DNA from 3 places in the Bacillus sp. EB V-12 genome. Region 2 is predicted to be linked to each of the others. Evidence: riboswitches for the same ligand, from Rfam matches in the RefSeq annotation. Region 2 holds a riboswitch; each other region holds the start of a gene.

Region 1 (9,899 bases), on a different contig from region 2:
GTCCGATTGGTGAGGGCTGATAATCAGTGGGAGAGGAACAACCTCCCCACTGATTAAAGTTTCACTTTATCACTTCGTTAATTGATGCCTAAATGCATAAATAACCGCCTGAGTACGGTCACTTACATTCAATTTATTTAATATATTACTCACATGTGTCTTTACCGTTTTCAGTGCAATAAATAACTCGTCCGCAATCTCTTGATTACTTTTTCCCTCTGCAATTAATAACAAAATCTCAAACTCTCTTTCCGTTAAATCATCATGCAAAGGTTGCTCTTTCTTTTGACGCATACGGGACATCATTTTCCCGGTAACTTTCGGCTCTAATACTGTTTCTCCATCATAAGTAGCTCGTACAGCATCAGCAATATCACTTGCTCTTGATGTTTTTAATAAGTAACTGGTCGCCCCAGCCTCAATAACAGGATACAATTTTTCGTCATCTAAAAAGCTTGTTACAACTACAATTTTTGCTTCTGGCCATTCTTGAATAATAGCACGTGTTGCTTCGACACCATCCATCTCATCCATAACAAGGTCCATTAAAATAATATCCGGCCTTAATTGCAATGCTAATTCTGATCCTTTTCTTCCATTCTCAGCTTCCCCTACTACTTCAATATCTGGCTGTGTTGATAAATATGCCGATACACCCATACGAACCATTTCATGATCATCGACAAGCAATACTTTTATCATACTTCTCCCCCTCTCTCAATCATAATCGGTACTTTTACTTCTATTTGTGTACCTTTGGCCGGGAAACTAAGTACCTTAAGTGTCCCACCAATTTCATGAACACGCTCTTGCATCGATCTTAGGCCATATGAACCAGCCTTATTAACCCCTACTTCAAACCCAACGCCGTCATCAATGATTTTTAAAATCGCATATTGATCAATTTTTCGAAGGCGCACTTCTGTTTTCTTTGCCTTCGCGTGTCGCAACGTGTTTGATAGCGCTTCTTGCACAATACGGAATAAATGATCTTCTACACCTTTTTTTAATTCTATTGGCTCAATAAGCCATTCAATTTTCATATGTTGTTTTCGCGATAATTCCGTTAATAATTCCTCTATACCTTCTGTCAGTTTCTTACCTTCCAATTGTACAGGACGTAAATGAAGGAGCAATGCTCTCATTTCTGATTGAGCATTTACAACCATATTTTCAACAAGTTGCAATTGTTTTTTTGTCACATCTGGAAATTCAGTTATTTGTTCATTAATCGCTGACATCATCATCGACATTGCGAAAAGCTGCTGACTTACTGAATCATGCAACTCCCTTGCTAAACGATGCCTTTCTTGAGAAATCGCTTCTTGTCTCATCTCTTCATTCCAATGAGCTCGTTCATTCGTTACTTTTTGAAAGAGTCCAGCTTGCTCCTCTAATCGACGAGCCAGAACGATTACTTTTCGTTCCACTTCATGAAATTCATCATCTGCAGTAAACGAAACATCGCTCGGAAAATTCCCTCGCTCTACTTCAAATAGAAAAGTATTTAATCCTTGTATACGCTGCTCTATATAATAACCGATTGCATATCCTACAATTCCCCCGATAAGTAAACTTGTAGTCATAATAAACAAGCCAATTGGAACAGAAGCGATGGATTCCTTCCATAATAAATCATACACTTGTTGCTCGCTTTTCCATACATATACAATTGTACAAATGAGTGCGATACTAACAGAGGACAACATAGAATAACGAATATACATCCACGAAATATTTTTTTGTTTCTTCATTATACTTTCCTCACTTCCGTGTCGCCTACGACAAGCGAAGAAATAATTTTAATACGTCGAGGAGCCTCTTTATACTGCTCTGTTCTAAATGTAACATTGCGGTTAAACCCTGTCTCTTCATGACCTGGCAAGAGCACACGTCCGACAATAACAGAATGATTTAAAGAAAGTTCAATATCATACGGCACATATAAACGAATATTACCAACGACACCCCGAATAACAATTACCGTTTCCCCTTCTGGAATCATAGCAGTTGTTAAATCTATTTCCACATCACAAGCACCATATTGAACATTAATATCCTCAAGTTCATAAATATGATCCATCATTCGCACATTGCCTACAAACATATTTTTCAAATATGTTTCTGTACGATATATTTGCTTCTCTTCGTCTATAATCCCTTTTTCTTTAATTTCAACCTTCATTGCTTTTTGCTGATGCCCTTGTTGAATCAATTGATAACCAATTAAAGCTAAACAAGCAAATACGACAAGAACAAATGCTGCTGATGAAAATAAGAAAAATAAAAATACGATACCACCAACAAATAAAAATACATTTCCCCGTACATAACGATTCTTTTTACGATAATGCCTTCCAAACATAAGCATAATAAATGCAAAAATGAGACCACCTGGTTCAAAATGTCCAAGTATCATATCAAGAAAAAGACCGAATCCAAATATGATGAGGAGCATCCCCATTAATTGTGTCTTTGAAAAATGTTTCTTCATTTCAGCTCCCCCCTTCTTGTCACATATACATAGAAGAAAAGGCATTGCTTTCCAACACCTTTTCTCCTATCACTATATCATAAGCCTGTTTTATAATATACTACTATTATTTTGTTAACTCTTTCGTTAACGATACATCATTCTTTTCTTTCATTTCACGCTCAAGTTTTGCAATTTTCATATCAAATGTATCACGCTCATGCTCTTCATTCATACGAGTTTCTAAGTCACGAATGTGATCTTCAATTTCTTCAAATCGTAAGAACGGATTATTTTCATCCATTTTATGCATCGCAGTATTCATACGACGATTTGCATGTGCCATATTTTCACGTGCCATTAGTTCCATACGCTTTGCGTGCATTTCTTTTAATTTATTTTTCATTTCAGAAAGACGACGCTCTAACTCATCAATTTGCTCTACAACACCTGCATACATTTCTTCTAATCGAGTTACTTGACCTTCATAATAAGCTACCTCTTCTAACGCACGTTCGTGCAATTGCAATTCGCCTGCTTCTTGAGCAATGATAGCTTGCTTTGATCTTTTATTAACGAAATAACGTGCTTGCTCAAGCTCACGAGCAAAGTTAGATTTTAATGTTTTATGACGCTCAATTAACTTCTCAATTTTTGTTATTTCACGCTCACTATCACGTAAATATTGGTTTAACATCGCAATTGGATTTTTTCTTTCCTTCTCATCTAACACGTTATGAAAATCAGCTAAAATTGCATCGCGTACACGTCCGAATAAAGATTGTTTCATTATAAATCTTCCTCTCTTCTACTTTAATTATAATTTGATTTATTGTTTTAGTTTTTCATTAATTTGTTCCACTCATCTTCAAAGTTGCTATATGGTTTAGAACTTTCTGGAGCAGATTCAACAACTACATCTTTTTCTTTTTTCCACTCACGGTATCCGTAGTATAAAACCACTAAAGCAGCGATACCGATTAATGCTGGCGAATGAGAAAGTGCAATGGATAAACCGATTAAACCAACAATCCCCCAAGCTAACTTTCCAAAAAATGATTTAGCTCGCACAAATGATTTATAGCTCCAATATACAACTCCTGCTCCGATTGCAAATCCTACAATACCAGCAAGACTACCAAGAGCAATTAAAGCCAAAATACCGGCTGCGATAAACGCTAGAAATTGTTTCATCTTGTGCTTGCCTCCCTTCGATTTGATACTCTTATCTTAACTATTTTTTCATCTTTCCATAACGAGCTTAAGAACCGTTTTTAACTCAGACTTAAGACCGAGTCATATTCAGCCCTTTACGCAAAAAAACGTGCAGAGTCTATCCTCTGCACGTTTTTTAATTACTAACATTCATATTAAATTAAGCTGTTTTATGATACTCTTTTTTCTCAGCTACTTTCGAAAACCTTGGAAACCCAATTAAAATAGAAGCAATCCCACATACTCCAACTAAGATTGGATAAAATGCATATGGCAACAATTCAACCGGAGATAACGCTGCAAATCCTGCTGCCGTTAACATTTGGGCACCGTACGGAATTAATCCTTGCACACAACATGAGAAAAGATCTAATACACTCGCTGATTTACGAGGGTCTATTTCATATTGATCTGCAATATTTTTTGCAAGCGGGCCTGTAAAGATAATTGAAATCGTATTATTCGCTGTACACATATTCGTCATACTCACTAAACCAGCAATACCAAATTCCGCTCCTTTTTTCGAACGAATATTACGTGTTAATACATTCATTAAATATTGAATACCACCATTATATTGGATTAATTCAACCATACCGCCAATTAATATAGCAAGTAATACTAACTCCATCATACCGCCCATTCCAGTCGTTACACTTTTAAAGAAACTTTCTAACGTGTAACTTCCATCTATAAGGCCGATAACACCAGATAGTACAGTTCCACCAGTTAATACAATAAGTACATTCCAGCCAAGTAGCGCTGTAATAAGTACTCCTGCGTACGGTAAAATCTTTATCCAATCAAAGCTATGTGCTTTAATCTGCGTGTCACTTCCTGAAGTAACTATTACTAATAGTACAATTGTAATAATAGCCGCTGGTAACACAATTAAAAAGTTCGTTTTAAACTTATCTTTCATTTCTGTTCCTTGTGAACGAACAGCTGCGATTGTTGTATCTGAAATAAATGATAAATTATCACCAAACATCGCTCCGCCAACAACAGTAGCCATTGCAAGCGCAATTGAGATATCGGTTTGACCACTAATACCTACAGCAATCGGCGCTAATGCTGCAATTGTTCCCATTGAAGTTCCCATCGCTAATGAAATAAATGCACCAATAACAAAGATTCCAGCTACGATAAATCCTGGCGGTAAAATAGTTAACGCTAAATTAACAGTTGAGTCTACTCCGCCCATTCCTTTAGCAGTTTCAGAAAATGCACCTGCAAGCACAAAAATTAATACCATAATCATGATATCCGGATTTCCTGCACCTTTAGCGAACCGCTCTACTTTCACATTAAAACTTTCTTTACGATTCATCACTAAAGCGACTCCTACAGCAATTGAAATCGCTACAAGTATCGGCAATTTATAGAAATCACCTGTAATAATTCCAGAACCAATAAATAGCGCCAAAAATATCCCAAGTGGTAATAAAGCTAAACCATTTCCTCTCGTTTCTTTCAAAGTACCATCTCTCCCTAGTTTCAACCTTTTTCTAATGAATAACAAAAGACCTCTTCCGATGAGAAGAGGTCTTATACATCTATAAGAAACGCTCTTCTCATCTTTCAAGCACATGCTTGCTGGATTTGGCACAGCACTCTGAAATCGAGTCCGCTGCCGAGGCATCGTAGGGCCAGTCCCTCCGCCTCTCTTTATAAGAAGGTTTCATATTTATTTTTTAATAATAATTTCTTCCCTAACTTTACTCGCTTACAAAACAAAAGTCAATTATTTTTTGTATAGATTTTTTTGGTAATTATACAAAAATTCGAATACAACAATCATTTTAACTTTTCGATTTCTTCTTCCAATATTGAAATCCAATAAAATTCACTATTTTTTATTGCTGCTAATATCCATTTCGTAGTGTACCAAGCTAACTCATACTCTTCCTTCGTGACATCGCCACTTTTATAAGCATCCTCTAGCTCTTCTTCATCTAATATATACACCTTACCGCTGGGTAATAATACTACATCTAAATATAAATCATCAAAATACGGTAAACCACGATCGTCTATTTCATATTCTTTCGTCACATCAATATAATATTGCACTAAATTGTGCCTATCATCTAACATAGCGGTAATCGCAAAGTTCTTTCCATTAATGAAATATTGAACCCACGTATACCCATCACTTGCAATACAAATTTCTTTACCATCATATTCTTTACAACTAGGCTCTCTCACCTTTTTTATATCCAGTATTCCGAGCATTCCCTCTTCCACTTGCTTAACCGTATAACTCTTTTCTATTAGTCTCTTCCACGAAGAACCGTCACCATATTTTCGTTTCATTATGTCTGCTCCTCTTCTATATACAGAAAAGCTCCCACATATTATGTGAGAGCTTGTTCATATTATAATTAAGCCGCTTGACCCTTTTCAGAAATCTCTTTTAAATAAGCTTGTCCTTTTTCAGCGTCATATTGACCTTCCCACTTAGACATAACTACAGCTGCTAAAGAGTTTCCTACAACGTTAACTGCTGTACGAGCCATATCTAAAATACGGTCAATACCAGCAATGAACGCTAAGCCTTCAGGTGGAATACCTACTGTACCAAGTGTCGCTAATAATACAACGAATGATACGCCCGGTACACCTGCGATACCTTTTGATGTAACCATTAATACAAGCAACAATGTAATTTGTTGTGTAATAGATAAATCAATACCGTACATTTGCGCTAAGAAAATAGCCGCAATTGCTTGATATAAAGTTGATCCATCTAAGTTAAATGAATAACCTGTCGGAATAACGAAAGATGTAATTGCTTTCGGGCAACCGAATTTCTCCATTTTCTCCATGATTTTTGGTAAAACTGTTTCTGAGCTTGCTGTAGAATACGCTAAGATCAGCTCGTCTTTTAAAATCTTAAAGAATTGGAAAATGTTAATTCCAAATATTTTCGCTGTAAGTCCTAAGACAACTACGACGAAGAAAATCATTGCTCCATATACGACAATTAGTAATTTCCCTAACGGAATTAATGAAGCAAGACCAAATGTAGAAACTGTAACACCAATTAGTGCAAACACACCAAATGGTGCAAATTTCATAACTTGGTTTGTTACGTAAAACATTGCATCAGCTACACCTTGGAAAAATTGAAGAACTGGTCTTCCTCTTTCACCAATCGCTGCTACACCTAAACCAAATAGTACAGAGAAGAAGATAATAGCAAGCATATCTCCGTCAGCTAACGACTTCATAATGTTCGTTGGAACAATATTTACAAATGTATCTGCAAATGAATGACTTTGTACTTGCTCTGTCGTATGTGTATATTTCGAAATATCTGTCTTTGTTAACTGCTCCATATTTACGCCTTTTCCTGGTTGGAAAATATTCGCTATTAATAGACCAACAATAATTGCAATTGTTGTAATAATTTCAAAGTAAAGAATTGTTTTTCCGCCTAGTCGACCTAGTTTTTTAACATCGCCAACACCAGCAACCCCAACAACAATACTTGCTACAACAATCGGTACAACGATCATTTTAATTAATCGGATGAAAATATCACCAATTGGTTGTAAGTACTTCACAACAGCTGGATTATCAAAGAAAATCGCACCAACCGCAATACCAAGCGCAAGTCCTATTAATATTTGCCATGCAAGTCCTATTCTTTTCATATTTGTTGTAACCCCCTCTTCGATGTGTCACTCTATCTCTCATTCTATCTCTATAAAACTAAGAAATTAAGAGTATTACATATTATTCGACAATTCACTACATTTTGTCCCTGTTAAAAATCATAAATCAAAAATTTAAATCTGACAACAAAATAACTTTGCCCGAACACAAATAATTTTCTTGACAAAAAGCAGACCAATGTTAGAAAACCTAACATGAGAACGATTCCTTACTAGTGTTTTATTAGCTTTCCAAGTAATATTTCACCTCATAAAAACGATTACTTTCCTCCTTCATTCCACAGATAAATCCCAAAATTTACCTTTGTTACACATATGAATAAAATGTAAGCACTATGACAATTACAGTTGAAAAATGATAAATTCCGACAAAACTTAGCAATTTTATAAAATTTTCTTTACATTATGATTACAACGATAGACACCCTTCTTCTTATGATATATAACATTCATAGGGAAAGGAGTCAGACAACAATGAAAAAGAAATTTGCAGCGTTTAGCGTTTTAGCAGCAGGAACGATTTTTGCTTCCCCGTTACTTTCACCCGTATACGCTGAAACGAATCAAGATAAATTATCTAACATTCAATCTGAATTAGAAGGCAAACAAAGTGACTTACAAAATAAATCAGTCGAGAAAGAACAAATAGAAAAAGAAATTCAAGAATTACAGAAGAAAATCGATGAATTAACTACTTCCATTAATAAAAATGAGACTGAATTAAACGATACAAAAAAAGAAATTAGCAAAACACAACAAGTAATTACTGACAAAAAGAAACATATAGAACAATTACAAACAAACATAGATACACGTCAGGAAGTTATTAAACAACGATTACAATCTATGCAAGAAAAACCGCGTACAAATATCATTACAGAAGTATTAACAAACTCTACAAACATTGCTGATCTTGTTGATAATATGTACTCCGTAAGTTTAATATTAAACAACGATACAGATATTGTAAAAAAACAAACATCTGATCAAAATGCTGTAACGACAGAAAAAGAGGCTGTTGAGAAAAAAGAACAACAACTGAAAGACTCTGAACAAAAACTAGAACAAAAACAACAAGAATTACAAAATAATCAACAGCAGCAACAAACTCTTATTAACGATCTACATACGAAAGTAGCAAAAGTAGATTCAGAGATTGAAGGATTAGAAGAATCCAAGGGCATTTTAGAAAATCAACGTCAAGCTGTTCAAAAAGCAATTGAAGAAGAAAAACGGGCGGAAGAAGCTCGTAAAGCGGAAGAAGCCCGCCAGGCAGAAGAGGCTCGCAAACAACAAGCTACTAAATCTGCTCAAGCGGCCCCAACACCACATGATACAAATATCGGTGGTTTTATCAAACCAGCAGCTGGATCAAAAACTTCCGGATTTGGTGTACGTTCTTTAGATAACCATAAAGGAATTGACATCGCTGCTTCGGGAACGGTTCCAATTATCGCTGCTGCAGATGGCGTTGTTATTCGCTCAGAATTATCATCTAGTTACGGAAACGTAGTGTATTTATCTCACCGTATAAACGGAAAAACATATACGACAGTATATGCTCATATGAATAGTCGTTCTGTATCGAATGGACAAACTGTAAAACAAGGCGATCAGCTTGGATTTATGGGGAATACGGGCCAATCATACGGACAACATTTACACTTCGAACTTCATCTTGGAGAATGGAATGTCGGCAAGACAAACGCAGTTGACCCATCTCCTTATATCGGATTATAAAAAACCTCGGTGCCTACCGAGGTTTTTCATTTACACTTCACACAATATAGGCGTTCTACATAGACTATAACTAAATGCCTATAGTTGACGAGGTGATCCATATGAATACGCAATTACAACAAAAAATAGAAGAAGCTAGAGGAACGTATATTGGCCGAATATTTACATTTGGCGGCTCAGTTTTATTTTTAATCGGTTCATTCCTCGCAGTCACCACAGCCTATAAAGCGTATAATCGTCTATTACATTCATCAACATAAAAAAAGACGGGAGATCCCCGCCTTTTTTTTATGCAAACATTTTAAATACACCTATCGCATTTAAAAATACAATTATTACAGTTACCGGAATAACATAACGAAGTAAGAAGAACCAAATGTTAAATAACGTTTTCCCTTTCGTTTCCGTCACTTCTAATTCTTTCATCAACAATTCTTTACTCATTTTATTTGGTACAAATAATGAAATAGCTAGTACTCCTAACGGTAGCAATACGTTACTTACCGAAAAGTCGACTAAATCAAAGAACGTTTTCCCAAATATTTTCACGTCACTCATAATCCCAAATGATAACGCTGATGGAATACCGACTGCAAAAATAAGAATACCAATTAATAATGATGCTGACGGACGCTTCTTCTCATTACCTTTCGCAACAGATGCTACTACAATTTCAAGCATTGAAATTGCTGATGTTAAAGTCGCAAAGAAGAATAAAATTAAAAACATAATAAAGAAAAATTGACCAAATGGTATTTTTGCAAATACTGCTGGAAGGACGATAAACAGTA
Region 2 (9,899 bases):
GTAAGAGGTGCAAACTTACCATGAAAAAAATAGCATTAGCGGTATTAAGCCTTGGCCTACTTGTAAGTGGGTGTAGTGCAGGTGCCGACAAAGATGAAAAAGTGGCTGAGAAATCGGGGAAAGCAAAAGAACAATCAGTTGTTCCAAAATACGCTATTTCGGATGAATATTATAAGACGACTATTCCATTTGATGGTGGAAAGGCACGTGGTTTAGTCGTGCAAGGGTTAAATAGTCGTCTTGATATAGATGAATTTGAAACAGGGTTAATGCGAATTGCAAAAGAATCATTTAGTACGAAAGATAATTTTTTAAAAGGCGGAAAAGCTCTAGATACTCAAACTATACAGATGCTTGTTAAAAGAAAACGTACAGATGCTGAACAAAAGGAACTAGAGGACAAATTAAAAAAAGATGCAGTTAAATTTCCTAATATAGGATTAAACCCTGCATTAGGAACAGGATCCGAATCACTAGAAGTGAAAAATAAAAAAAATCCAATATATATTTCGAATATTTTAGAGCATGATTATTATGTGAAAAAAGGCGATAACGACGAGGAACGCGTTGGTATGGTAGTTGGATTAGCGATGAATTCTGTTCAATATTTTAACGAAGAGCATGGTTATCCACGTGAAGCTGCAATCCCGGATGAAAAGATGTTAGCTGAAGGGAAAAAAATGGCGCAAGAAATTTTGAAAGTCATACATCAAAAAGAACCTGAAACCAAAAATATTCCAATAACATTTGCGATTTATCGCCAAGCTCCAAAGTCTTCGCTCGTGCCAGGTAATTTTGTTTCTTATGCGAATGTTGAAAAAGGTAGTGAAACGGTTGAAGATTGGAAACAAATTAATGAAAAATATTATTTGTTTCCATCAGAGCAAGCGAAAACAGATAATAAACGTGAAGACCTTGCAAGAGTATCCAACTTTAAGGCAAAACTAAGCGATTATTTCCAAGGCGACTATACAGCTGTTATTGGTACTGGTATGTATAGAGATGATGAATTAAGAGAAATGAAGCTTGATATTCCTGTCCAGTTTAATGGAAAAGCTGAAATAGTTGGGTTTACACAATATGTGGCAGGGCTTGTTATGGAATACTTCCCGAATTATATGAAAGTACAAGTAACGATTAAATCTGTAGAACGCCCAGAAGCTATTATTATACGTGAAGCAAAACAAGATGAACCACTTGTGAAGATTTTAGATTAAATATGAAGGCTGTTCCTCTATGGAACAGCTTTTTTTCTTATGTAATTTTGTTATAATTTAAAATGTTGTAAAAAATAGGGGTAAGGGGTAAATCTCATGGAAGAATTAAGTTTTCAAGTCATTATTTTATTAATTGCATTCGGTTTTTTAGCAGCTTTTATTGATTCCGTTGTTGGAGGAGGAGGGTTAATTTCGCTTCCTGCACTTATGTTTGTTGGCTTATCGCCAGCTTCGGCAATTGCAACGAATAAATTAGCGGCAACAATGGGGACGTTTACGAGTGCGATGTATTTCATTCGATCAGGAAAAGTTGATTTTAAAATTGTAGGAAAGTTAATCCCGTTAACTATTGTTGGAGCTGTTGCAGGTGCTTTAGTAGTAAAATTTATTCCACCGGATATTTTACGCCCATTAGTACTTGTAATGTTGGTATTTATTGCTATTTATATTATTGCAAAAAAGAATTGGGGAAGTGTGTCTACCTATAAGAAGATGACGCAAAGAAAAACATTAATATTTTTCTTTGCTATTTTAATGATAGGATTTTATGATGGATTTTTTGGGCCAGGGACAGGGTCGTTTTTAATTTTTGCATTTTTATTAATTGGCTTGGATTTTATTCAAGCGGCAGCATCTGGAAAACTTTTGAACTTTGTTAGTAATATTGTATCTTTAATTACTTTTTTATTTTTAGATATAATTCATTTTGAATACGGTATTATCATGGGATTATCAATGATCTTAGGTGCTTATTTTGGATCGAAGTTTGCGGTTCAAAAAGGTGTTGGATATGTAAGGACTTTATTTTTATTAGTTACTATATTATTGATCGGGAAAAATGTTTTGGAATATACTCATATTTTGTAGATTCATACGCATGTATGAATCTCTTTTTTTTATTATATTTTAAAAATTTATTAATTTTTAAAATATAAGTCTAGGAATATTTGAATAAATCTAAATTATCGTGTAGAATAATGTTGTAAAATGTAAACGTTTTTCTAAGGGGAGGCTAAAAAAAATGGTAGTAGCATACAAACATGAGCCATTTACAGATTTTTCAGTGGAGGCTAACAAATTAGCGTTTGAAGAAGGTTTAAAGAAAGTAGAATCTTATCTTGGACAAGACTATCCATTAATTATTGGGGGAGAAAAAATCACTACAGAAGACAAAATTGTTTCTGTAAACCCTGCAAATAAAGAGGAACTTGTTGGTCGTGTTTCAAAAGCAAGCCGTGAGTTAGCTGAAAAAGCAATGCAAGTAGCGGATGAAACATTCCAAACTTGGAGAAAATCAAAGCCAGAAATGCGTGCAGATATTTTATTCCGTGCTGCAGCAATCGTTCGTCGCAGAAAACATGAATTCTCTGCTATTCTTGTAAAAGAAGCAGGTAAGCCATGGAATGAGGCAGATGCTGATACAGCAGAAGCAATCGATTTTATGGAATATTATGGTCGTCAAATGTTAAAATTAAAAGACGGTATTCCAGTAGAAAGCCGTCCAATTGAATATAATCGTTTCTCTTACATTCCATTAGGAGTAGGTGTTATCATTTCTCCTTGGAACTTCCCATTCGCAATTATGGCAGGTATGACAACAGCTGCTTTAGTTTCTGGTAACACAGTATTACTAAAACCAGCTAGTACAACTCCTGTAGTAGCAGCGAAATTTATGGAAGTATTAGAAGAAGCTGGCTTACCAGCTGGCGTAGTAAACTTCGTTCCAGGTAACGGTTCTGAAGTTGGTGATTACTTAGTAGATCATCCTCGTACACGTTTCGTAAGCTTCACGGGATCTCGTGATGTAGGTATCCGCATCTATGAGCGTGCAGCGAAAGTAAACCCAGGACAAATTTGGTTAAAACGCGTTATCGCTGAAATGGGCGGTAAAGATACAATCGTTGTTGATAAAGAAGCAGATCTTGAATTAGCAGCTAAGTCTATCGTTGCATCAGCATTCGGATTCTCAGGACAAAAATGTTCTGCATGTTCTCGTGCAGTAATCCATGAAGATGTATATGATCATGTATTAAATCGTGCTGTTGAATTAACAAAAGAATTAACAGTTGCTAACCCAGCAGTATTAGGTACAAACGTGGGTCCTGTTAATGACCAAGCTGCATTCGATAAAGTAATGAGCTATGTTGCAATTGGTAAAGAAGAAGGTAGAATCTTAGCAGGTGGCGAAGGAGACGATTCTAAAGGCTGGTTCATCCAACCAACAATCGTTGCTGACGTTGCAGAAGATGCTCGCTTAATGAAAGAAGAAATCTTCGGACCAGTAGTAGCATTCTGTAAAGCGAAAGACTTCGATCATGCACTTGCAATTGCAAATAATACGGAATACGGTTTAACAGGTGCTGTTATTACTAACAACCGTGACCATATTGAAAAAGCACGCGAAGACTTCCACGTTGGTAACTTATACTTCAACCGTGGATGTACTGGTGCAATCGTAGGTTACCAACCATTTGGTGGCTTTAACATGTCTGGTACAGACTCTAAAGCTGGTGGACCTGATTACTTAGCACTTCACATGCAAGCAAAAACTACTTCTGAAACTTTATAAGAAATAGTAGAGGAGCTCTTCACAGAATGTGAAGAGCTCCTTTTAAAATTGAAATCCTATATATTACCATCGTTCGAAGGGAATGAGCTAAAACCTATTAATAGCGGGATAAACATGCGAACAGAAATAAAATGATGAGAAAAGTTGACTTATTAGTCATATTTTTTAGTATTCATTTTGAGAATTTCCTGTATAATACAATTTGAAAGAAAATCTATGGTTCGACAAGGAACACTCCTTTCGGTTTTGCTCACTGAAAGGAGTGTTTTTTTATGTAGCTAAAAATTCTTGCGTGCTTATTACATTTGCATATACACCATTTAAACTAGCTAAAATTGTATTGTGAATGTAAACAGCTGGTATAGTAGCGTTCTTAAAAGAAAGGTCTTTTGTAGCACAAGCATCATGTATAACGGTACATTGAAAGCCAAAATCGAATGCAGCCCTTACTGTAGCATCGATACACATATGAGTCATCATCCCACATACAACGACATGTTCAATATTTAAACGTTTTAATTGCTCTAGAAGATTAGTTTCTCGGAAGCTATTTGGATAATGTTTGACTATAACTGTTTCTTCTCTAAGTGGACGTACGCTTTCGTGAATATGTACACCTTCTGTATTAGGTAGGAAAAAAGTAGCGCCATCTTTTATAGCTACGTGTTGGATATGAAAAATAGGTTCGCTGTTTGTTCTAAAGTGTTGTAATAACTGATTAGCATATTCGCTTGCTTCTACTGGATTACGCAATTCCATCTTTCCATTTGGAAAATAATCGTTTTGAATATCGATGAGTAAAAGAGCTGTTTTCATATATTTATCTTCCTCCGAGTTTCATATTCAAATAAATTTATTCAATTCGTAGAGAAGATTCTCCTGTTTAAAAATATGAGGAAGAAGAATTTTAAATAACCTTGAAAGTTACTATTTTCTCATGAATTTTCATCTGAAAATTTTAATAAAGGAATAATTAATATTTTTCTAAAAAATGTATTGACTCTTATTATTCTGAGTTCTATAATGAGAATTAATTAAACGACAATTAAATCGATACATTCTTATCCAGAGAGGTGGAGGGACTGGCCCTACGATACCTCAGCAACGGGTTTTTTTAATACCGTGCTAACTCCAGCAAGCCATATAAAGGCTTGGAAGATGAGAAGATGTGAATGAGTACATATAAGTGCTCTCCTTCTTATCTTTATGGTTGATAAGAAGGAGAGCACTTTTTATTTTACCTCGAAAGCTCTGCTTCAAGTTTTTACAGCATATAGGAGGGGAAAAAATGATTTCTTTTAACAATGTAAGTAAAGTGTATGAATCAGCTGGGCAATCTGTTCATGCGGTAGAGGATGTAACATTATCAGTTGAGAAAGGCGAAATTTTTGGCATTATCGGTTTTAGTGGCGCTGGAAAGAGTACGTTATTACGCCTAGTAAATATGTTAGAGAGACCGACGGCAGGAACGATTTCAATAGATGATAAAGATATTACATCATTATCGACGAAAGAATTACGTAAACTAAGACAAAGAATCGGAATGATCTTTCAAAGTTTTAATTTATTTAATTCAAGAACAGTATTTGGAAATATTGCTTATCCATTAAAGTTAGCGAAAGTACCAAAGAATGAGATAAAAGAAAGAGTAAATGAACTGCTGAAGTTTGTAGGGTTAGAAGATAAAGCAAACTATTACCCAGAGCAGCTATCAGGTGGACAAAAGCAACGTGTGGGCATTGCTAGAGCACTTGCGACATCGCCAGATATTCTTATATGTGATGAGGCAACATCAGCCTTAGATCCAGAAACAACGACAGAAATTCTAAACTTATTAAAGAAAGTAAATAGAGAATACAATTTAACAATTCTTCTTATTACACATGAAATGCATGTTGTGAAAGAAATTTGTCACCGTGTAGCTGTAATGGAGAAGGGAAAAGTTATTGAAGAAGGAAAACTGTTTGATGTTTTCACGCAACCAAAAACAAAGACGACTCAAAACTTTGTACGTTCTGTCATTAATGATCATTTACCGGAAAGTGTTCTAGCGAAAATTCAAAATGGTGGTCAAATTTATCGTCTAACATTTACTGGTGAGGAGACAGGACAGCCGGTACTATCATATATCGCAAAAAACTATAACGTCGATGTAAATGTACTGTACGGAAATATTATTGAACTTCAAAATGTGCTATTTGGAAATCTTCTTGTAGAGTTGCAAGGGGAGCAGAGGGAAATTCAAAAAGCATTACAACATCTAAGACTGCAAGTGCAGCTGAAGGAGGTAGAAGCTCATGCGAGTTGATTGGAGTATATTTTGGCCGCGCATACTAGATGCGACGGGGGATACCCTCTTAATGGTAATTGTAACCCTTATATTTGCTACAATTCTTGGTATACCGCTAGGTTTACTTTTATATGTAACGAGAAAAGGAAACTTTTTAGAAAATAAATGGGTCTTTTCTATTCTTAACATCATAATTAATACAATTCGTCCGGTACCATTCATTATCTTTTTAGTAGCGTTAAGTCCACTAACGAGAAGTGTTATCGGAACGACGATTGGAACAGCAGCAGCAATTTTCCCGATGACCTTAGTCGCATCAATTGGTATTGCTAGAATGGTTGAAACAAACCTTGTTTCCGTTCCGAAAGGAGTAATTGAAGCAGCGCAAGCAATGGGCGCCTCGCCAATTAGAATTGTTTTTGAAATCCTTGTACCAGAAGCGTTAGCACCATTAATCTTAGGTGTCACATTTATGACAGTTGGTTTAATTGAATTTTCTGCAGTTGCTGGGCTTGTCGGTGGTGGCGGTCTTGGTGATTTAGCAATGACATATGGTTATCAACGTTTTGATACATCAGTTATGTTCGTAACGGTCGTGTTACTTATTATTCTCGTACAGATAGCTCAAAATTTAGGGAATTACTTTGCGAAAGTCTTGTTACGCAGATCATAAAAAGGAAGAGAGGAAAAGAAAATGAAGAAAATTTTAGCATTTGCATTATCAGCGATTGTAGGAGTCTCAGCATTAAGCGGCTGCTCAAGTGGAGACACGGGTGCAGGAGCGAAAGAAAAAGTAGTTCGCGTCGGTGTAACTGGAACGGATGGAGACGCTTGGGAAATTTTGAAGAAAAAAGCTGAAAAAGAAGGGATTAAGATTAAACTGGTGGAGTTCTCCGATTACACAACGCCAAATAAAGCGTTAGCTGATGGAGATATTGAACTAAACTCATTCCAGCATATTGCGTTCTTAGAGCAATTTAAAAAGGAACATAAGTTAGATATTACAGCTGTTGGTACAACACAAATTGCACCAATGGGTTTATACTCTGAAAAATATAAGAAATCAAATGAAATCCCAGATGGTTCAGAAATTGCAATTCCAAACGATCCAACGAACCAAGCACGTGCATTAAAACTTCTTGATGCAGCTGGATTATTAAAGCTGAAAAAGGATTTTGGTCTATTTGGAGATCCAAGTGGTATTGCTGAAAATCCGAAGAAATTAAAAATTACACCGGTTATCGCACAGCAAACACCTCGTGTGTTAAAAGATGTAGCGGCATCAGTTATTAATAACGGTGTTGCTGGTCAAGCTGGATTAGATCCAGCGAAGGATCCTATTTTCTTAGAAGATCCAAAGAATGAAAATGCGAAGCCTTATATTAATATTTTCGCAGCTCGTACGAAAGATAAAGATGATCCAACACTGAAAAAAGTAATTGAATTATACCATTCAAAAGAAGTAACAGATGCAATTAAGAAAGAAACAAATGATGGTTCAATTTCAGTAGATCTTTCACTTGAGGAGCTTGAAAAAATCGTAAAATAATTATTGGGTTTAATGGACTAACAGAAGGAACCCCTCCGCTGTTAGTTCGTTCAACATATAAACTTAACAAACAAACCCTAATTCTGTACCTTCCAATTTTGTATAACGTAGAATCCAATGTTTGTTAAGTAGAGTAATGGACCAGGAGTTTTCCTGGTCTTTTTTTATGAATGAAAATAGCTAGCGAACAGTAAGGTAATCCAAATTATAATGGGATAAGAAAATAAGCTGAAAAGGAGTGTAATTACGAATTGCTTTTGATGAATTAAGTGTTTTTTGGATAAAAAAAAGAAAATAGAAAAGAGAGTAATGAAAAATGCTGATATGACGCCGGGGTTATAGGAGCGATAAATGAAAAACAAAATAATATGTTGAACAGAGTTGAAGAAGATGGCCCCTTGTATAAAAATAATCCAGCATATAGAAGACAAGAAGTTAAGTTGATATAGAAAGACGATAAGTAATACAAAGATTGTTAATACGGAAATGGCAATGAAAAATTGTTGGCTAGTTATAAGACGGATTGAAAATTGATTAGCAAGGTATTGTGGCATTTGGAAAGCTTCTTCAAGGTTATGAATGAAAAATAATAAGGGAATGATCCAGAGTATAGTAGTCGAATGTTTTTTCATCAATTTACATCACTCCAATAAAGTATAGAAAGCCCAAAAAAAGGCCCTCTATACAGAGATGGTTATTCAATTATGATATTTTTTAAATTAACTTCATGATGCTCTCGTTCTTTCAGATAAGCAGCTAGTTCCTCTTGTAAAATATTTAATATTTGCTTAGCGGATTGCTGGATTGGATTAGGTAGCTCTTCTAATATATGCATCCCGACTTTTACTTTTGTACGAATTACCCTTCGTAGTAATTCCTCATGCATGGACTACACCTCCAAACCGAATATTTAGTACATCTTCATCAAATTTTGCTCCTTGAATAGAAAGGTGTGTTAATGTTTTTGGTAACGTGATGTTCCGTTTAACAGAACCCGCTCGAATAATAAGTTCATCACCTTTTTGATTTAAGGAAAGTTCACTTTTGTTTGAGAAGGGAATGGACAGAACGAAAATATACTCATCGCCATCCTTTTTTACATATTGAGTGCGCCCGTTAAATTTCACTTCTGTAGGGGAATGATCAGTTTTAAATAAAGAATCTCCTACACGTTCTAACATAGACAAACCAACAACTTCTTGTTCAAACATTGGAGCTTCGTAAATAGGAAGGGGTTGAAAACTATCTTGAATTAATGTTTTATATTTCTTCTGTGTATCTTTCCATGCCTGAAAATAAGGATCGGTGACAGTGTTAGGGATGACGCGGTTAATCATAATGGCATCTACGTTATAATCGTATAAATTTAAATAAGTAAAGCTACGCTGAGCTTCTTTAATGACCATTTTTTCAGGATTTACAACGATGCGGATACTTGTTACTTCTCGGTTTGATAAAATATCTCTCATTTCTCCGAGCTGTTCAAGTGTATTTGTTAATTCGTCCATAATATCATCGGTTGGAAGAGGGACACCAAGGAGTGGTTGAGCTACAGGACGAACGACTTTTAAAACTTTTCTTTTAATAGGAAACAATTTTTCCATCCACCAGCCGAGCATGTCTGGAAAGCTTAGCATTGCTAATGTTTCTCCTGTTGGAGCACAATCAATAATGATAACATCATATGTGTTTTGTTTATAATAATCGAGTACGCGAAGTAAGCTAATTAAATCTTCCATACCAGGAAACATCGTTAATTCTTCTGTTGTAATATCATCGGCTGCTTTGGAAGTGAAGAGTAGTGTAATATATTTCTGTAATTTTCCCCATCCTTTTTCCATCTCATAAATCGTATTAATTTCTTGTGCCCACAAATTTTCACGAATTTCTAATGGCTCAGAAGATAGCTTTATACCAAATGAATCTCCTAAACTATGAGCGGGATCTGTACTCATGACTAAAGTTTTTAATCCTTGTTTTGCGCTTTGAATTGCTGTTGCTGCTGAAATGCTAGTTTTTCCTACGCCGCCTTTACCTGTATACAAAATAATTCTCATCATTCATATCTCCTTTGTTTCGAATATCGAATATTACGAGTGTCGAAGTAAATGATTGAATAAAAACCCAGATAGGGTTTTATTCAATCGGAATGTTTTTCATTTTAGGTGTAGAAACTTTTTCTTCTGTTTTTTGCTGTGACGTAGCAATGTGATTCATAATCTTTTGGAAGATTTGTAGTAAGAATGCTTTTTCTTCTTCTGACAATGCTTCTGT
Region 3 (9,899 bases), on a different contig from region 2:
TAATAAAACTGGTACTCTATTTAGCCATCCGCCAATTACGACTGGTACAGATACGAAACCGCCTTTTGAAAAAATCACATCTGGTTTTAGTTTTCGAATTCTTACATACGCATCCATAACCCCCTTCATTACAAGAAAAGGATCTTTTATATTTTTTAAATCAAAATAACGACGTAGCTTTCCACTCGAAATACTATAGTAGGGAATGCCTTCCTTTTCTATAATCGTTTTCTCAATACCTTGGTGAGAACCAATATAAGAGATATCCCAGTTGTCTTCCTGTAAATATGGGATAATGGCTAAATTAGGTGTTACATGTCCTGCCGAACCGCCACCTGTAAAGACTATTTTCTTCATACGTCTCCCCCTTCTAGACTATAATACACTAAAATATCTTGCCTCAGGGTGAGAAAATACCATAGCCGTTACGGACGCTTCTGGCTCCATCATGAATCCTTCTGTTAATGAAATACCTATTTCCTCTGGATGAATTAAGCGAAATAGCTTTTCTTGATCTGCAAGTTCTGGACACGCCGGATAACCAAATGACACTCGTATTCCTCTATATTTCGTACGGAAACGTTCTTCCATCGTCAGTTCAGGTGAGTCCGGAATGCCCCAGCGGTCACGAATGAGCATATGTGTTTTTTCAGCAAGTCCTTCCGCTAATTCAAGCGCTAACGATTGAATGGCATGACTACGTAGGTAATCACCTTTCGCCTTCAACTCTTCAGCAATATCCCGAACTCCTTCCCCAACCGTAACAGATAAGAAAGCAACATAGTCCATCTCATCTCCTATTGGGCGCAAATAATCACCTAAAGTACGATAGGGAGCCTTTCCTTGTCTAGGGAATGTGAAACGCTCTATAACACGCGTATGATCTTCTGGATCATATATTACAATGTTTTGTCCGTCGCTTTGCGCTGGGAAAAATTGATACACTGCTTTCGGCTTTAACCAAGATTGTCCTTCCTGCAATAATTCATCTATTAAATCATTTAATTCATGTGCTCTCTTATCTCCCTCTTTCAAAAGCTTCTTCACATTTCCTTTTAATCCAAGGTGATGCCCAAGTAGCATTTGTCTATTCAGAAATGGTGCGAGATGAAGGGCGGGAACATCTCGTAATACAATTCGTTTTGTTGAATCAGGCACCATAACCTCTGATTTTGGTAATGGCTCAATTACTGCTGGAATTTCTACTTTCTTCTCCTCTTTTTTTACGATATGAAGATGACGTTCTTTTTTATCCTGCTTCATCTTCTCACGCTCTTCTTCTTTTTGAAGCTTATTAATAATATCGAGCCCCGTCATCGCATCACTCGCATAACAAACGAGTCCTTTATATGATGGTGAAATCCGATTATCTGTAAACTTTCTCGTTAACGCTGCACCACCTACAACAATGGGCACATCAATATTTGCCGCTTTTAAATCTTCAGCAGTCGTTACCATTTGTTGCGCTGATTTTACTAATAAACCTGAAAGGCCTATAATGTCCGGCTTCTTTTCTTGTACTTCTTGAACAATTCGATCCGAACGTACATTAATTCCTAAATTAATAATCTCATATCCGTTATTCGCTAAAATAATTTCAACGAGATTTTTCCCAATATCATGCACGTCACCTTTTACAGTTGCTAACAATACTTTCCCTTTTTTCGCACTATCACTAGATTCCATATGTGGCTCTAAATAGCTTACAGCGGCTTTCATACTTTCGGCACTTTGCAATACTTCAGCAACAATAAGTTCATTATTATTAAATAGTCGTCCTACCTCGTCCATCCCTGTCATAAGCGGACCGTTAATAATATCAAGAGGTTTTCTTCCTTCTTCAAGTGCAAGACTTAAATCCTCGTGTAATCCTTGTTTCGTACCTTCTACAATATAATTTGCTAGTCTTTCATCAAGCGTTAACGTTTCTTGCACAACGACATCTTTCTTTTTAGCAACTCGGTAAAATTTTGTAAATTCTTCTAACGTCTCTTTCGTCGTTTCAAACAGTAATGCATCTGCAAGGCGTTTTTCTTCCTCTGGAATCGACGCATAGCGTTCTAATTTTTCCGTATTCACAATCGCGTAATCTAATCCTGCTTTCGTAGCATGGTATAAAAAAACTGAATTTAATACTTCACGTCCAGCCGGTGGTAAACCAAATGATATGTTACTTACACCTAAAATCGTTAAACACTCTGGTAACGCTTCTTTAATAAGGCGAATTCCTTCTATAGTCGCTGCCGCTGAGCCAATATATTCTTCATCACCTGTCCCTACTGGAAACACAAGTGCATCAAAAATAATATCTGACGGGCGTATCCCATACTTCTTTGTAAGTAATTCATAGCTTCTTTTCGCAATTTCTATCTTTCGTTCCGCACTAACCGCCATACCGTCTTCATCAATTGTTCCTACAACTATAGCGGCACCATACTTCTGAAGAAGCGGTGTCACTTTTTTAAATCGTTCTTCTCCATCTTCTAAATTAATTGAATTAATAACAGCTTTTCCTTGAATATAAGTAAGAGCTCGCTCCATCACATTTTCATCTGTTGAATCAATCATAATCGGTACTTTTAAAACTTTCGTAACTTCTGCTAAGAAGTTTTCCATATCTTCTATTTCATCGCGATCAGGATCTGCCATACAAATGTCAATAATATGAGCATTTTTCTTCACTTGCGCTCTTGCCACTTCAGCAGCCTCTTCAAATTTCCCTTCTGCTACTAAGCGTTTAAATTTACGTGACCCAATAACATTCGTTCTTTCACCTACAAATAACGGTCTCATAGACTCATCATATTGCAGTGCTTCTAATCCACTAATTCCATGTCCTTCTCTCTCATGATGGTCACGAGGCCTAAGAGATGCTAGCGCGGATTTCATTGCTTTTATATGTTCTGGTGTCGTGCCACAACAACCACCAATAATATTAACCCATCCTTCTTCAGCAAATCGCTTCACCTTTTCAGCAAGAGAAGATGGAGATTCATGGTAATGTCCATCTTCATCAGGAAGACCTGCATTTGGATAACAAGAAATGTAACACTCCGATAAATCAGATAGTGAACGAATATGGTCCCTCATAAACTCCGGACCAGTCGCACAGTTTAACCCAACAGATAATGGTTTCATATGTTCTACTGATAAATAAAAAGCTTCAATTGTTTGCCCAGCCAGAGTCGTTCCCATTGGCTCAATCGTTCCTGAAATCATAATAGGAACCGTTTTTTTCAGTTCTTCAAAAGCGGCTTGAATTCCAATATAAGCTGCTTTCACGTTACGCATATCTTGACTCGTCTCAACGAGTAATACATCAACTGCTCCTTTTAATAATCCTCGTGCCTGCCTTGTATAAGCCTCAATCAATTCTTCAAAAGTCACACCACCTGTAACACTAATTGCTTTCGTTGTTGGTCCCATCGCTCCCGCAACATATACTTCCTTCCCGCTTTCTTTAACAGCTTGCTTCGCCAAAAGTGCTGCCTTTTCATTTAGTTCTTCATCTAAATGAGACAGATCATAATCACTTAGTACAATATTCGTTGCCCCAAATGTATTTGTTTCAATAATATCCGCTCCAGCTTCAATATAAGCTTTATGAATCTTTAAAATAACGTCTGGTCTTGTTTCCACTAAATATTCATTACAGCCCTCGTACTCTTCTCCTCCGAAATCTTCAGCAGTTAAATCCTCTTGCTGAATCATTGTCCCCATTGCACCATCTAATATTAAAATGCTATTTTTTAATTTTTCTTCTATACACTTCATCAATTAATACCTTCTTTCACTTCTTGCTTTTCTCTTACATATTTAACAAGATGTTCTGTAATTTCATACTTTAAAAATGGTGTAATAAGATAAATACCATTAAAATATTTCATCGCTGCGTCGACCAATTCTTGTGAAATGCGGATCCCTTCCTCAATTGCTGCCTCTTTCGTTTCATGTCCATCCATTCTCTCTCTTATTTCTTCAGGAAGAGTAATACCCGGCACCTCAAAATGAAGAAAATCTGCATTCCGCTTACTTACTAACGGCATAATTCCAATAAAAATAGGTTGTTCCAAATGCTTTGTCGCTTCATACACTTCTTCAATTAACTTGATATCGTAAATTGGCTGAGTTAAAAAATACTCCGCTCCAGCATCTATTTTTCGTTCCATTCGCTTAACCGCTGCTTTTAAGTGCCTCACGTGAGGATTAAATGCGCCGCCTACAGAAAACCTTGTCGCCGGTCCAATTGATTTCCCTAAAATTGAACGTCCATCGTTCATTTCTTTAATCATTTTAATAAGCTCAATAGAGGATAAATCATATACAGAAGTGGCACCGGGAAAATCACCAACGCGCGCTGGATCACCAGTTAAAGCTAACACTTCTTCCATCCCTAACGCCGATAAACCTAACAAATGAGATTGTAGTCCAATGACGTTATGATCTCTACACGTTAAATGCGTCAATACTGGGATATCATGCTTCGTTAATAACGCACCCATCGCCATATTAGAAACACGAGGCGATGCTAATGAATTATCTGCTAGAGTAATAGCATCTGCTCCCGCTCTTTTTAACGCTCTTGCTCCTTCAAAAAAACGCTGTGTATCTAACGTTTTCGGTGGATCTAATTCCACTACAACTGTCGTTTGTTTTTTCGCTTTCTCTGCTAGAGTGACGTGAGCCTTCGAACGTTTCTCATGCGTATGAACGACTTTCGGCCTTTGAATCGTGTCTTTTTCTATTACAGGGGTAATATTCGCAACAGCGCGCTTCATACTTTGAATATGTTCTGGAGTCGTACCACAACAACCACCCAATAAACGAATACCTTGCTCAATAAATCTCGGTGTCATCGCTTCAAAATAAGCTGGGCTTCCCTCATATACGTAACGTCCATCCACATAATTCGGGAGGCCTGCATTTGGGTATGCTGATAAATAGCCATTTTGAGGAATCGATATCATTTTGAAAGCTTCCGTCATATGAAGCGGCCCTAGTTGACAATTCAATCCAACAACATTTGCACCGTAATCTATAAGTTGCTTTAATATTTCATTGACATCATTTCCATTTTGAGTCGTACCTGCTTCATGTAACGCTAATTGCGCAACAATTGGAATATTCGTTTGCTTACGCAATACTTTAACGGCATGAAGTAATTCAAATTCATCGTAAAAAGTTTCTAATAGTAATCCATCAACCTGTTCTTCTAGTAAAGCCCCTGCCTGTTCAAGTAACATAAACTCTCTTTCCATATCAGTCGTTGTAACAGCTCCGATATGTTTCATACCACCAATTGTTCCTAAAATTGCATTTTTATCTGTCACAGATGCTTTCGCCAGTTTTACTGCCGCTCTATTAATTTCTGTAACTTGATTTTCTAAACCATACATACGTAATTTCGCCTCATTTGCTCCATACGTATTCGTTTGAATTACATCTGCTCCAGCAGCTACATATTGTTTATGAATCGATATAATTAAGTCTGGATCAGATACATTCAATTCTTCAAAGCTACTTTGCAAACCATGTGAATGCAATAACGTCCCAACCGCACCATCACCTATTACAATTCCTTTTGATAATAAATCTAGTAATTTCACGACTCTCCCTCATTTCTATCAATATAAAAACCCCCTCTTCACTTTGAAGAGGGGGACATAATCGTTCCTCCTCTTATTATGCAAAACATTCGTTTTGCAGGTATTAGCACCGTTTCAAACATTTCGTTTGAAGGTTGCCGGGTTTCACAGGGCCTTTCCCTCCACCGCTCTCAATAAGAGTTGTCTTTATTATTTTATTTATGTAGCTAAAAGGAAATGCGTTCCCCTTTTAACAATGTTTGTTAATTTTTTAATAAATTTAGCATGCACAAAAGTAAAAGTCAATGACACTTGCGGAAAAATAAAAATTATTTAAAATAAAGTTGCAATTCAGTTATATTTTATTGTAAAGTTAAAAACATAATAAAAATTTCATACGAACATTCTTATCTAGAGAGGTAGAGGGACTGGCCCTGTGACGCCTCAGCAACCATTAACATTTTGTTAATAAGGTGCTAATTCCAGCAAATTGTGAAAGATTTGACAGATGAGAAGAAGACTCTATTCAAACCGAAAGCCTTCTTCTTAGAAGGCTTTTTTTATTTTATATTCACTTAATGTTTCAATTTAAAAAGGAGGAATTTTCACATGTCAACAATCGAAACAAAACTAGCACAAATCGGAAATCGCAGTGAAACTACAACTGGAACGGTTAATCCACCAGTTTATTTCTCAACCGCTTATCGTCACGAAGGAATTGGTAAATCTACTGGCTTTGACTATTCACGAACTGGCAATCCAACTCGCGGTCTTTTAGAACAGGCGATTGCAGACTTAGAATATGGCGAACAAGGTTATGCCTGTAGTTCAGGGATGGCGGCTGTTCTCCTCGTCCTTTCTCTATTCCGCTCTGGAGACGAACTTATTGTATCTGAAGATTTATACGGGGGAACGTATCGATTATTTTCTGAGCATGAAAAAAAGTGGAATGTTCGATGTAGATACGTAAATACACAGTCTATTAAACAAATTGAGCAAGCTATCACAACTGAAACGAAGGCTATTTTCATAGAAACTCCAACTAATCCATTAATGCAAGTTACTGATATTGCTGCTGTCGCAACTGTAGCGAAAAGGAACGGACTACTTCTTATTGTAGACAACACTTTCTACACACCTTATATACAGCAACCATTAACAGAAGGTGCTGACATTGTACTTCATAGCGCAACGAAATATTTAGGGGGACATAACGATGTACTAAGCGGGCTTGTCGTTGCAAAAGGAAAGGAACTTTGCGAGGAAATCGCTCATTATCATAATGCATCAGGTGCAGTTTTAAGCCCATTTGACTCATGGTTATTAATTCGCGGTATGAAAACGTTAGCGCTTCGCATGAGGCAACATGAAGAAAATGCGAAAGCAGTTGTTGCGTATTTAAATGATGAGGACGGGGTGACAGATGTATTTTATCCAGGAAGAGGTGGCATGATCTCATTCCGCCTTAAAGATGAAGCTTGGATTAATCCATTCTTACAATCTTTATCCTTAATTACATTTGCCGAAAGTCTTGGTGGTGTAGAAAGTTTAATGACTTATCCAGCAACGCAAACACATGCTGATATTCCTGAAGAAATTAGAACAGCAAACGGCGTATGCAATCGTCTTCTTCGATTCTCAGTTGGCATTGAAAATAGTAACGATTTAATTCAAGACTTAAAGCAAGCCATTAAACTCGTAAAAGAAGGTGTAAGAATATGAGCTATTCTATAGATACACTCTTACTACACAACCAATATAAACACGACTCGCAAACAGGCGCTGTGAACGTTCCTATTTATAATACATCAACTTTTCACCAGTTTGATGTAGATACGTTCGGAAAATATGACTATAGCAGGTCAGGAAATCCAACTCGTGAAGCTCTTGAAGATATCATTGCTTTATTAGAAGGCGGAACAAAAGGATTCGCCTTTGCATCAGGCATTGCAGCGATTTCCACTGCATTCCTCCTTCTTTCACAAGGTGATCACGTACTCATTTCAGAAGATGTGTACGGAGGCACTTACCGAGTGATAACTGAGGTACTCTCCCGTTACGGTGTTTCACATACATTTGTTGATATGACCAATTTAGAAGAAATAAAACAAAACATTAAACCAGATACAAAGCTCTTTTATGTAGAAACACCTTCTAACCCACTTTTAAAAGTGACAGATATTCGCGAGGTTTCTAAACTCGCAAAATCTATTGGCGCTCTTACTTTTGTTGATAATACATTTTTGACACCACTATTCCAAAAACCACTTGAACTTGGAGCTGATGTCGTTCTTCATAGTGCTACAAAATTTATTGCTGGTCATAGTGATGTTACTGCCGGATTAGCAGTAGTAAAAGATTCAGAACTCGCTCAAAAGCTTGGATTTTTACAAAATGCATTCGGTGCTATTTTAGGACCTCAAGATTGTTCTCTCGTACTTCGCGGTCTAAAAACATTGCATGTACGCCTCGAACATTCAGCTAAAAATGCCAATAAAATCGCACATTATTTACAAAAGCACTCTAAAGTAAAAAATGTCTATTATCCGGGATTACAAACTCATCTCGGATTTGATATTCAACAATCTCAAGCAACATCAGCTGGAGCGGTCTTATCGTTTACTTTGCAGTCAGAAGATGCACTCCGCAAATTTTTATCAAAAGTAAAATTACCTGTTTTTGCAGTTAGTTTAGGAGCTGTAGAGTCAATTCTTTCTTATCCAGCAAAAATGTCACATGCAGCACTGTCGCAAGAAGCTCGTGATAAAAGAGGAATCTCTAATTCATTACTTCGGTTATCAGTCGGTCTTGAAAATGTTAACGATTTAATATCCGATTTTGAAAATGCCCTTTCTTATGTAGAAGAACCTGTAAATGCATAGAGAAAAAGAAGATATGAGATTAGGTTTTCATATCTTCTTTTTATGCGGTTTAGTTATATTCATTTGAATTTCTTCTTTTCTTATAGTCCATAAAAAATAAAAGTATATCATCTATTTCTAAATAATGGATTAATTGATATATTAAGAAATAAAAAGGGGTGAAAATAATGGATACTTGTGCAGATATTTTAATCGTTATCGATTTACAAAATGGCGTATGTTATAGCGAGGAGCATTTATTTGATTTACAGAACTTACTAACAAAAGTAAATAAAAGAATTTCTTCATATAGAAAATTAAATAAACCAATCCTTTTTGTTCAACATTGTGATGATGATTTAGTACCCGAGAAAGAACTTTGGGCTATTCATACCGATCTAGATGTTCAAGAACAAGATTTTTTTGTAAGAAAAACACATGCAAATTCATTTTATAAAACAAACTTAAAAGAAATTTTAGATCAATTATCTGTAAATCGCATTGAATTTTGTGGCGCCCAAACAGAGTACTGTATGGATGCAACGATTAAGTTTGCCCACGGACTAGGATACGAAAACTTTATGGGACAGAAAACAACCTCTACGTTGAATAATCCTTTTATGTCCGCAAAAGAGACAATTGATTTTTATGAGAACATATGGAATCACAGATTTTTAACGTTGCTAAAAGATGAATTTTAGAATAAATGACTAATGACTTGATCATCCTAAGATTTATCAGCCCTAATCAAATATTTCATTATCACCATAAAGAAGCGAATGACATTCAGCTTCTTTTCTTTTAACCTGTTTTATATTCTATATATATCATTATAATTCCTTTGTCATATTATTTTAAAAATTTCGTATATTCATTTGAAAGAATAAGAAAATCATGATAAAATTGTGTTACAAATATATCTATATCTTTCAATTTTTAAAACGCATCGAAATTTTCACCCAAAAATGTCATTTTACAAAAACATGCTAATTTACCTATTTTATTTACATCCGGGTCTCTTTTCTTACAATTTCTTTACTTTAGGACTTTTTTTCTGCAACAACTATTTTCTTTTCTTTAAATTTTTGGTATGTATAGTATGGTATAATAGCTCACACGGAGGTGGAAAAGAACATGTTAGAAACCTTTCAAAAAGAATTAGAACTATATGAAAGTAATGCAGAATTATTAAAAGTGCTAGCTCATCCTGTTCGTTTATGTATCGTAAAAGGATTAATCGAGCGCGGTCCAAGCAACGTTTCTACAATGTATACTGGCTTAAACATGCCACAATCTACAATTTCACAGCATTTAGCAAAATTAAAAAGCGCTAAAATCGTTTCTAGTGAAAGAAAAGGATTGGAAATTTATTACAAAGTAGAGAATGAAACAATCATTCAACTCGTTCGTGTATTATTAGGTTAGGGACTAATAATCGCAGAAAAAGAACGTA

The links. A riboswitch is a leader RNA that binds a small molecule or an ion and turns the genes downstream of it on or off. The one in region 2 is predicted to bind S-adenosylmethionine.
Region 1: another riboswitch for S-adenosylmethionine. It lies ahead of ACZDYH_RS10005 (Na+/H+ antiporter NhaC family protein); the one in region 2 lies ahead of ACZDYH_RS21940 (methionine ABC transporter ATP-binding protein).
Region 3: another riboswitch for S-adenosylmethionine. It lies ahead of ACZDYH_RS02120 (bifunctional homocysteine S-methyltransferase/methylenetetrahydrofolate reductase); the one in region 2 lies ahead of ACZDYH_RS21940 (methionine ABC transporter ATP-binding protein).

What each region holds. Positions count from the first base shown of each region.
Region 1 is NZ_JBUXJL010000002.1:648,675-658,573, reverse strand. Features, by position in the region: gene ACZDYH_RS10030 (response regulator) at 70-702, opposite strand; gene ACZDYH_RS10025 (sensor histidine kinase) at 699-1,754, opposite strand; gene liaF (cell wall-active antibiotics response protein LiaF) at 1,754-2,494, opposite strand; gene ACZDYH_RS10015 (PspA/IM30 family protein) at 2,601-3,263, opposite strand; gene ACZDYH_RS10010 (lmo0954 family membrane protein) at 3,311-3,667, opposite strand; gene ACZDYH_RS10005 (Na+/H+ antiporter NhaC family protein) at 3,849-5,165, opposite strand; SAM riboswitch class I at 5,260-5,365, opposite strand; gene ACZDYH_RS10000 (ribonuclease FAU-1 family protein) at 5,486-6,004, opposite strand; gene gltP (glutamate/aspartate:proton symporter GltP) at 6,073-7,347, opposite strand; gene ACZDYH_RS09990 (murein hydrolase activator EnvC family protein) at 7,843-9,108, shown strand; gene ACZDYH_RS09985 (hypothetical protein) at 9,210-9,368, shown strand; gene ACZDYH_RS09980 (sodium-dependent transporter) at 9,397-9,899, opposite strand, start outside.
Region 2 is NZ_JBUXJL010000008.1:20,662-30,560, forward strand. Features, by position in the region: gene ligA (NAD-dependent DNA ligase LigA) at 1-4, shown strand, start outside; gene ACZDYH_RS21920 (CamS family sex pheromone protein) at 21-1,217, shown strand; gene ACZDYH_RS21925 (TSUP family transporter) at 1,314-2,084, shown strand; gene pruA (L-glutamate gamma-semialdehyde dehydrogenase) at 2,239-3,786, shown strand; gene ACZDYH_RS21935 (cysteine hydrolase family protein) at 4,057-4,602, opposite strand; SAM riboswitch class I at 4,845-4,951, shown strand; gene ACZDYH_RS21940 (methionine ABC transporter ATP-binding protein) at 5,075-6,094, shown strand; gene ACZDYH_RS21945 (methionine ABC transporter permease) at 6,084-6,749, shown strand; gene ACZDYH_RS21950 (MetQ/NlpA family ABC transporter substrate-binding protein) at 6,771-7,625, shown strand; gene ACZDYH_RS21955 (HXXEE domain-containing protein) at 7,790-8,257, opposite strand; gene ACZDYH_RS21960 (DUF3926 domain-containing protein) at 8,320-8,511, opposite strand; gene ACZDYH_RS21965 (ArsA family ATPase) at 8,504-9,685, opposite strand; gene ACZDYH_RS21970 (MarR family winged helix-turn-helix transcriptional regulator) at 9,762-9,899, opposite strand, start outside.
Region 3 is NZ_JBUXJL010000001.1:402,855-412,753, reverse strand. Features, by position in the region: gene murG (undecaprenyldiphospho-muramoylpentapeptide beta-N-acetylglucosaminyltransferase) at 1-357, opposite strand, end outside; gene metH (methionine synthase) at 376-3,774, opposite strand; gene ACZDYH_RS02120 (bifunctional homocysteine S-methyltransferase/methylenetetrahydrofolate reductase) at 3,774-5,606, opposite strand; SAM riboswitch class I at 5,677-5,786, opposite strand; SAM riboswitch class I at 5,990-6,100, shown strand; gene metI (cystathionine gamma-synthase/O-acetylhomoserine thiolyase) at 6,195-7,307, shown strand; gene metC (cystathionine beta-lyase) at 7,304-8,467, shown strand; gene ACZDYH_RS02105 (cysteine hydrolase family protein) at 8,635-9,147, shown strand; gene ACZDYH_RS02100 (ArsR/SmtB family transcription factor) at 9,581-9,871, shown strand.